One region of the Leucobacter viscericola genome, then DNA from elsewhere that is predicted to be linked to it. Evidence: predicted binding sites of a transcription regulator. Region 1 holds the regulator's gene; the other holds the start of a gene.
The links. The regulator HrcA, encoded in region 1, represses chaperone genes, less so after heat shock. The targets are predictions, from matches to a motif close to TTNGCACTCGNNNNNNNCGAGTGCNAA.
Positions count from the first base shown of each region.

Region 2: groL (chaperonin GroEL) is a predicted target of HrcA. The motif match lies at 2,851-2,877, and genes of this name have one in related genera.

Region 1 covers NZ_CP049863.1:404,049-409,010, forward strand. The annotation lists gene dnaJ (molecular chaperone DnaJ) at 1-613, opposite strand, end outside; gene hrcA (heat-inducible transcriptional repressor HrcA) at 673-1,710, opposite strand; gene hemW (radical SAM family heme chaperone HemW) at 1,815-3,038, opposite strand; gene G7068_RS01940 (DUF1990 family protein) at 3,019-3,687, opposite strand; gene lepA (translation elongation factor 4) at 3,684-4,962, opposite strand, start outside.
Region 2 covers NZ_CP049863.1:1,532,130-1,537,091, reverse strand. The annotation lists gene G7068_RS07000 (FecCD family ABC transporter permease) at 1-499, opposite strand, end outside; gene G7068_RS06995 (heme/hemin ABC transporter substrate-binding protein) at 643-1,812, shown strand; gene G7068_RS06990 (LytR C-terminal domain-containing protein) at 1,937-2,698, shown strand; gene groL (chaperonin GroEL) at 2,950-4,569, shown strand; gene G7068_RS06980 (sensor histidine kinase) at 4,828-4,962, opposite strand, start outside.

The DNA of each region.
Region 1 (4,962 bases):
GAAGGGTGCGGCGCTCACGCACACGACCCTTACCGGCACACTCGACGCAGGGGTGCTCGATGACTGTTCCGTAGCCGTGGCAGCTTCCGCAGGGGTGCATCGTCACAACGTTGCCGAACAGCGAACGAACCTGGCGCTGCACCTGTCCCTGGCCATTACAGACGTCACAGGTGACGGGCTGGGTGCCGGGCTGGCAGCAGCTTCCCTGGCACGCGCCACACAGCACGGCCGTGTTGATCGTGACCTCACGCTGTACGCCGAAGATGACCTCTTCAAGGCTGACGTCGACACGGATCATGGCGTCGTCACCGCGCTCGGCGCGCGAGCGAGGGCCGCGCTGGCCGCCACCGAACCCACCGCCGCCGAAGAAGGTTTCAAAGATGTCACCAAAGCCGCCCATGTCGGACTGGCCGCCACCCATGTCGTAGCGCTGCCGCTGTTCGGGATCGCTCAGCACGTCGTAGGCATGGGTCACACCTTTAAAGCGCTCCGAGGCCTCTTCGCTCGGGTTGACATCGGGGTGCAGCTCACGCGCTAAACGGCGATAGGCCTTCTTGATCTCTTCGGGTGTCGCCTCACGGGTCACGCCGAGGGTCTCGTAGTGGTCGGCCACGGGTTAGCTCCTCACAGGGTGGATGATCAGGTTGAGAAAGTGTGTATCGGACAGGGGATCTACTGATCCTCACCGAGTAAATGATTGAGATACCTTGCGACAGCGCGCACGGTTGCGATGTTGCTGGCGTAGTCCATGCGGAGCGGGCCGAGCACACCCAGACGGGAAACCGAGGTGCCCTCAGCCTCGTAGCTGGAGGCAATCACCGAGGTCGCAGCCAGGCCATACGGCTCGTTCTCGCGACCGATTGAGGCGGACACATCGCGGCCGTCTTGCACGAGCTCGTCAAAGAGCCGCAGGAGTGTGACCTGCTCTTCGATCGCCTCGAGCACGGATCCGAGTGATCCCTCGAGTTCACCCGAGCGCGAAAGGTTTGCGGCCCCAGCGATCGCAATGCGGTCGCTGCGGTTCGCCTGCAGCTGCGTGCTCACGACCGCCAGAACCTGGCTGACAAGCTCGGTCTCGCCGGGTTGCGCCCAGCTGTCGATGCTGCTCAGTAGCTCCGTGATTCCCGCGGCGGCTGTGTCAACGTCGTGGCCAACCGTTGCGCCGGCGATCCGGTCGCGAAGCCCGCGGGTCCACGCCTCCGTCACTCTCGCCGCGGGGAGCTGCGCGAGCTGCTGCTCGACAACCCCACTGCCAAGAATGAGAACGCACAGAATACGATCCTCAGCGACGGCGACCAGGTCGATGTGTCGCACCATCGTGCGCCGAAGAGAGGGGTACTGAGCTACCGCGACCTGGTTTGTGAGCTGGGAAAGCAGACGAACGGTGCGCGACATCACGTCGTCTAGGTCGGCCGACTCCCCCAGAAAACGCTCGATCGCGGCGCGCTGGGCCGAGGTGAGTGGGCGAATCTTCGCGAGGGTGTCAACATACAGGCGATAGCCCTTGTCTGTTGGCACACGGCCCGACGAGGTGTGGGGCTGCGCGATCAGCTCATCTTCTTCAAGCAGCGCCATGTCGTTGCGGATGGTCGCGGCCGACACACCAAAGCTGTGTCGATCAACGATTGCCTTCGACCCAACAGGCTCGTTCGACGAGACATAATCGCTCACGATGGCGTGGAGCACCGCAAGACTTCGCTCGGAAACCACGGCAACTCCTTCCACACCTCGCGAGTTCATTGGCACTCGACACTACTGAGTGCCAAGTCTAGCGCAGGGTGAACGCAGACACTCTGCGCATTCACCCAGCGAATTCACCCGAGCAGGCGGTGCACCACGGTGTCGGCAAGCAGACGCCCGCGAAGCGTTGGCACGATCCTGCCGCGAATGGCCGCGCGGCCATCAATAAGCTCCTCAGCAATCAGCTCGGGGATCGCCCGTCGTTCGTCTACGGTGAGCACATCTGCGGGTAGACCATCCGCGATACGCGTTTCCAGAAGCACCCGCTCGGCGCGTTTCGCCTCTGGCTTGAGGATCTCGCGCGCGTGGGCGGGCGAGACACCCTTTGCGATGCGTTCCGCGTAGGGGCGTGGATGTTTGACGTTCCACCAGCGAACTCCGCCGACATGGCTGTGCGCACCCGGCCCAGCGGCCCACCAGTCCTCGCCAGTCCAATAGGCGAGGTTGTGGCGCGAGCGAGTCTCGGGCGAACGAGACCAGTTGCTGATTTCGTACCAGTTCATGCCTGCGGCCTGAAACCGTGCGTCTGCAAGCTCGTACATCTCGGCGTGCAGATCCTCATCGGGCTCGGGCACCTGACCACGTCGAATCTGGGCCGCCAGTTTTGTGCCCTGCTCGACGATGAGCGCATAGGCCGAAATATGATCCGGCTCGGTCGCAAGCGCGGCTTCGATTGAGCGCTCCCAGTCAGCGAGACTCTCCCCCGGCGTACCGTAAATGAGATCCACGCTCACCTGCAAACCCGCCTCGCGCGCCCACCGTGTGACGAGCGGCACGCGTTCGGGCGAGTGCGTCCGGTCAAGCGTGCGAAGAACATGGGGCACGGCGGACTGCATACCGAAGCTCACTCGGGTAAAGCCCGCCTCGGCAAGTGCGTGCAGGTAGGCCTCGTCGACCGAGTCGGGATTCGCCTCCGTTGTCACTTCAGCGCCGTCAGCCAGTCTCCACTCGCGCCGGATCCCGTCGAGCATCCCGATAAGATCACCAGCGGGCAGCAGGGTTGGTGTACCGCCGCCGAAAAACACGGTGGACACCGGCCGCTCCGGCAGGCCAGCATCCTTAAGCACACCAGCCCCAAAGCTCAGCTCCCGCTGCACCTGACTGGCGTAGTCCGCCTGGCTAGTGCCACCGAGTTCACTCGCGGTGTAGGTATTGAAGTCGCAGTACCCGCAGCGCACCCGGCAATAGGGCACGTGCACGTAGACACAGAAACGGCGATCCTCAGCCCCCTCGAGCACACTCGCGGGGAGGGATCCGTCTTCGGGGGCCGGGTCACCCTCAGGAAGAACGCTGGGCACGATCCGCAGCTCCCGGCGCCAACGCTTCGAGCTGATCCTTGGCCAGCTCTACCGCCTCGCGAATCAGCGCCTTACCCTTGAGTCCCAACAGGCCGCTCTTCGGGGAGGCGAGAAAACCGCGGGCGACGGCCCACACTGTTTGATCCTCGCGAATCTCGACGGTAAACCGCTGCTCTCCCACAACGCCGTCTTCGTCGCGAGTGCCCCAGGCGAAGCCCGCCATCTGATCCTCGTCAACGGTGTACACAACGAGAACACTGCGCGGTGTCTGCCCGGACAGGGTAAACACGGCCGAGGTACCGGGCACGATGTAGGGTTCGCCGTCAGGGCCAAACTGCTCTTCTCGAACCCGAATACCCTGGGCCTGACCACTCTCATCAAACTCGGGCCCAACATAGGCCTCGTCGGTTCCCCGAACGATCTCGCTGACCTCGATGCCCGCGCCGCGCTGGGCACCCCAGGTCATCAGCAGGCTTGATGCCGCGACGAAGCGCTCCTGACCGCTGCCAAGCTGCAGGGCTTCTAAGTACGATTCGGTGCCCTCAGGGGGAAAGCGCACGACATCGGCAAGTTTTGATGCACCAACGGCAGCGTAGGTCACCGGCATCTCAACGTGACTGCTGCGCCGGTTGTTTTCGGTCGAGCTCACTTCTTGGCCGCGTCCTTACCCTCAACGTCCCCTGAGAGGGCAGCAATGAAGGCTTCCTGGGGCACTTCAACCCGGCCGACCATCTTCATGCGCTTCTTGCCCTCTTTCTGCTTCTCGAGCAGCTTACGCTTACGGCTAATGTCGCCGCCATAGCACTTGGCAAGAACGTCCTTGCGGATCGCACGGATGCTCTCGCGCGCGATGATCCTTGAACCGATTGCGGCCTGAATCGGCACCTCGAACTGCTGACGCGGAATCAGCTTGCGCAGCCGCTCCGTCATCATCGTGCCGTAGGAGTAGGCATTGTCGCGGTGCACAATCGCGCTGAACGCGTCAACCTGCTCACCCTGCAGCAGAATGTCGACCTTCACGAGATCGGCTTCTTGCTCGCCCATGGGCTCGTAGTCGAGGCTGGCGTACCCCTGCGTGCGGCTCTTGAGGTGATCGAAAAAGTCGAACACAATCTCGCCGAGCGGCATGCTGTAGCGCAGTTCGACGCGCTCACCCAGGTACTCCATGCCCATCAGGCTGCCGCGCCTTGACTGGCAGAGCTCCATGATGGTGCCGACGTAGTCTTTCGGGGCGAGGATCGCAACGCGCACCACGGGCTCGCGCACACTGCCAATCTTGCCCGTCGGGTACTCCGACGGGTTCGTGACGGTGATCTCTTTTTTGTCTTCGGTCGTGACCTGGTAGACAACGCTTGGCGCTGTTGCAATCAGGTCGAGGTCAAATTCGCGGCGCAGACGCTCCGTGATGATTTCGAGGTGAAGCAGGCCGAGGAATCCGCAGCGGAAGCCGAAGCCGAGGGCAACCGAGGTCTCCGGCTCGTACTGAAGGGCCGCATCAGAGAGCTTGAGCTTGTCGAGGGCTTCGCGCAGCACGGGATAATCCGAGCCGTCGATCGGGTACAGACCTGAGAACACCATGGGCTTCGGATCCGTGTAACCGGGCAGCGCATCGGTCGCTGGCTTCATCTTGGTCGTGACCGTGTCACCGACCTTCGACTGGCGCACGTCTTTTACGCCCGTGATGAGGTAGCCGACCTCACCAACCGCGAGGCCCTTGGTTGGCTTCGGCTCAGGAGACGAAACACCGATCTCGAGCGCCTCATGCTCAGTGCCGGTCGACATCATGAGGATGCGTTCACGCGGCGAGAGTTTGCCGTCGATCATTCGAACGTAGGTCACAACACCGCGGTAGGAGTCGTAGACCGAGTCAAAAATCATGGCTCGGGCCGGCGCGTTTGCGTCACCCTTCGGCGCGGGCACACGG
Region 2 (4,962 bases), 1.1 Mb from region 1:
TCGCGTAGACGATGAGTGTCGCCGCGAGGCCAGCCCCGAACGCAAAAATAGCGGTAGTCCACTCGCCGAAGATCGTAAGACCAAAAACGATCGCAAGGCCTGCTCCCACTGCAGCTCCCGAGGAGATGCCAATCACGCCGGGTTCGGCGAGGGGGTTGCCGAAAATGGCCTGCATGATGAGACCCGCAACGGCAAGGCTGGCGCCAACAAGCACTGCCATTGCGACGCGGGGGAAGCGGATCGACCAGAGCGTCTGGTCGCCATTTGCGTGTGACGGCCCAGGCAGCCAGTCGATCCCGATCTTACGCAGCAGCGATCCCAGGATTTCCTGCGGTGGGATGCCGAGCTGCCCGGTGCCTGCAGAGACAAGGATCGCAGCAATCAGCGCCACGACCAACACCACAAAGAGAACCGTCTTTGTGCCGGTGCGGCGCGAGCCGGTGGCGGATCGGCGCACGACGACGGCCGTGCGACTTGTGGCCGGTGAGGTATCTTGCATGCGCTTGGAGGACCGCTTTCTCGGCCGCGACGCATCTTGTTTCGCGTGCGGCGGGACGTTGAAGGGCAGAAAGCCCGACATTCATCTTACCTTCATTGGGTTAGGCTAAGTTGGGTATTCGTCTGATGAAGGGAAGAGGCGGTATGAGCGGAACTGGGCTGCGTGGATTGCGGCAGCGAAAGTCCCGACAGCTCGGTAGCGTTTGGCGCAGTGCGTCGGTGCTGGCGCTTGTTGGGTTGCTCGGGATCGGCCTGACCGCCTGCCAGACCAGCGCGAGTGGTACCGGAGACGGTACGAAGAAGGAAGCCGTCGAGTTGCCCCCGTTGAAGGACGTGACGCCACTCGCAGATCCAACCGCCTACGAAGGGCCAACGACCGCCGTGATTGGTGGCCCCAGCATTCCTCCGCTCGCAGACCCGCCCGCACCGAAGCTGCCAGTCACCGTGGTCTCAAAAGACAAGGCCGGGGACAAAAAAGTTGAGGTGACAGACACTTCGCGTGTGCTTGCGCTTTCCCTCAGTGGAACGCTCGGCGAGCTCGTCTACGCCTACGGAATGAGCGACTCCCTTGTTGGCCGCGATATCTCCACCAATTTCGACGGTGCTGAAAAGCTGCCGGTTATTACCCGCGACGGACACTCCATCAACGCGGAGGCCGTGCTTGCCCTTGATCCGACGCTCATCATTACCGATGGAAGCATCGGCCCGACCGATGTGGTGCTGCAATTGCGTGACGCGGGAATTCCCGTGGTGACGGTTGATCGTGCGATTGATCCCGAATCGAGTTACAAGACTGCTCAGCAAGTTGCTGACGCTCTAGGTGTCGGTGAAGCTGCCCCCACCCTGATCGATCACCTCAAGACCGCGATCGCCGATAAGGAAACCGAGGTGAAGGCGCTGCTTCCCAAGGACTCGAGCAAATCGCCTCGGGTTGCATTCTTATATGTGCGTGGAGCCGCTGGCATTTTCTACCTCTTTGGTGAGGGCAGCGGAGTTGATAGCTTGATCCAGTCCATCGGCGCTGTTGATGTTGCCGAAGAGGCCGGCTGGAAGGGTGAGCGGCCCATGACCGAGGAGGCCTTGGTCGCAATGGACCCCGATGTGATCCTCGTAATGACCAAGGGGCTCGAAAGTGCGGGTGGTGTCGACGGGCTGATCGCCGCACAGCCGAGTATCGCGCTGACTCAGGCGGGAAAGCACCGCCGCATCATTGATGTCGATGATTCAGTGCTGTTTGCGGGAGGCACTCGAATCCCTGATGTGATTGACGGGCTCGCTCGTGCAATCTACGCTCCCGACTCTTTGAAAGGCTAACCTCACCAGTCTCGCAGTCGGATCAATGTACGCTAGTGGAGCCGCTGAAATTCAGTAGCACTGTTGTATGTTGTACCGGTCAGCCGCGGTTTTGGCTGCGGAATCCGGATCCGAGGAGATGAGTGTGGCGCGAACACCCGCTGACCCACAGGCAAATCGCCGTGCCCATAAGGGTATTCCTGAGGACCGTTTTGACCGCGTCGAGCGGAGCGGCCGGGTCGGGGCCCACAGGGTCACTGTCCGCCCCCGGTACGTCTGGCAATACCTGATTGCGGCGCTGCTCGGGTTCGCCCTCTTGACGACCGCTGGAATTTTTGCCGTGCAAAGCATCGGAAATGTTGAGGCCCTGCCGCTCCTTGGCGACAAGGGTGGCACGGCAGATACGCAGAAGCCTGCGACCGCCAAACTTGATCCGAAGGCGACCGTCGCCGTTTTCAATGGAACTCCGACGGAAAACCTTGCTGGTGCACTCGAGAAGATCATCCCCGAGAAAAGCTGGGGGAACGTTGTCTACGCTGGCAGTGCCGGTAAGGACGACGTCAAGATTTCCGCGGTGTTTTACCGGGATGCTGCCGATCAAGCAGCGGCCGCCGGTCTCGCTGCGAAGCTCGGGGGAATCTCGACCTACGAAACCAAAGACTACGCTGATTACGGTGCGCGCCTCATCGTGCTGATCGGCGAAGATTACGCCGGCCCTGGCATCGAAGAGGCGAAGAAGATGACGGCCGAAGACAGCGCGCCAGACTCGAGTGAACCTCAGATTAACCCTGAAACGGGAAACACGGTCGACCCTGTGACTGGCTGGGATATTGATCCCGACACTGGCTGGCCGATTGATCCGTCTACGGGTCAGCCTGTTGATCCGAGCACCGCACCCGCACAGTAGCTGTGTCGGTGGTTGGCTCAGGATCCGCGAGCTTTGCTTCTGCGTCCGCTTGACGCGAACACTCGTCAAAATTGGCTCTGTGTCAATGCTGTGCATAGGCGGCAAGTCTCTTTCGCCGCTTGCACTCGTGGGGTGAGAGTGCCAAGATTGTGCTAGCAGTCGATTCGACTGAGTGCTAAATATCCGTGCCGCAGCGATAAGTCGTCGGCACGGTGATCCCACCACGAGAACGTCCGAGAGAGGCGAAATACATGGCAAAGATCATTGCGTTTGATGAGGAAGCACGTCGCGGGCTTGAGCGAGGACTCAACACCCTCGCTGATGCCGTAAAGGTGACGCTCGGCCCGCGCGGTCGCAACGTTGTCCTCGAGAAGAAGTGGGGCGCTCCCACAATCACTAACGATGGTGTCTCCATCGCGAAAGAGATCGAGCTCGACGACCCCTTCGAGAAGATCGGCGCTGAGCTGGTCAAGGAGGTCGCCAAGAAGACTGACGACGTCGCAGGTGACGGCACCACCACCGCAACCGTGCTCGCTCAGGCGCTCGTGCGTGAGGGCCTGCGTAACGTTGCAGCTGGCAGCGATCCCATCGCGATCAAGAAGGGCATCGAGGCAGCCGTTGCTGCTGTCACCGCTCAGCTTCTTGCAAACGCCAAGGAGATCGAGACCACTGATGAGATCGCGGCAACCGCGTCCATCTCTGCGGCTGACCCCCAGATCGGCGCACTGATCGCCGAGGCCATCGACAAGGTTGGCAAAGAGGGCGTTGTTACCGTCGAGGAGTCCAACACCTTCGGCACCGAGCTCGAGCTGACCGAGGGCATGCGCTTCGACAAGGGTTACCTGTCGGCATACTTCGTCACCGACGCTGATCGCCAGGAAGTTGTCTTCGAGGAGCCCTACATCCTCATCGTCAACAGCAAGGTCTCCAACATCAAGGACCTGCTCCCCGTTGTTGATCCCGTGATCCAGTCGGGCAAGCAGCTCCTCATCATTGCTGAAGACGTCGAGGGTGAAGCACTCGCAACTCTCGTGCTCAACAAGATCCGTGGCATCTTCAAGTCGGCAGCCGTCAAGGCTCCGGGCTTCGGCGATCGCCGCAAGGCCATGCTGCAGGACATCGCGATCCTCACCGGCGGCCAGGTCATCTCTGAAGAGGTCGGCCTCAAGCTCGAGAACGCAACGCTCGACATGCTCGGCACCGCGCGCAAGGTCATCATCACGAAGGACGAGACCACCATCGTTCAGGGCGCTGGCGAAGAAGAGGCCATCGCTGGCCGCGTCACGCAGATCCGTCGCGAGATCGAGAACACCGACAGCGATTACGACCGTGAGAAGCTGCAGGAGCGCCTCGCAAAGCTCGCCGGTGGTGTTGCAGTCATCAAGGCTGGCGCAGCTACCGAGGTTGAGCTCAAGGAGCGCAAGCACCGCATCGAAGACGCCGTTCGTAACGCGAAGGCTGCCGTCGAAGAGGGTGTGCTGCCCGGTGGTGGCGTCGCGCTGATCCAGGCCGGCAAGGAGGCCTTCGCAGGCCTCAGCCTCTCGGGTGACGAGGCCGTCGGTGCGAAGATCGTACAGACCGCTATCGAAGCTCCGCTGCGTCAGATCGCGCTCAACGCGGGCCTCGAGCCCGGTGTTGTTGCCGATCGTGTTGCGGGCCTGCCCGTCGGTCACGGCTTGAACGCCGCAACCGGTGAGTACGGCGACCTGGTTGCTCAGGGCATCCTGGATCCCGCTAAGGTGACCCGCTCGGCGCTGCAGAACGCGGCATCGATCGCAGGTCTCTTCCTCACCACCGAGGTTGTTGTCGCCGACAAGCCTGAGCCCGCAGCGGCTCCCGCTGGTGACCCGACCGGTGGCATGGACTTCTAGTCTGAGTCTGCAGAAGCGGGGCCGCACCTTCGGGTGCGGCCCCGCTTTTTGCTTCTGCCGGGGATCCGGGCCCATCGGTCGAGCCCTGGCGAGTGCCCAGCTAACCGACGAGTGGCCCTCCTGCCAACGCGTTGGTAAGAGGGCCACTCGTCAGTATGGGGGCCGCTCGTGAGTAGGGAGCCGGGTGGCGGGTACTGAGCACCGGGTACCCGGGTGCGGGCCCGGGGCGGAGGTGCCAGGCTCGGAGCGCGTGACTACCTAACCCAGGCGCTTGATCGGGATCGTGTCGTCTGAGAGCGGAGCGCCCGGCAGATCTACACGGAACGTTGCACCGCCGCCCGGCGTCTCGTGCACGCTGACCGTGCCCCCGTGGGCGTCGACGATTGACTTGAC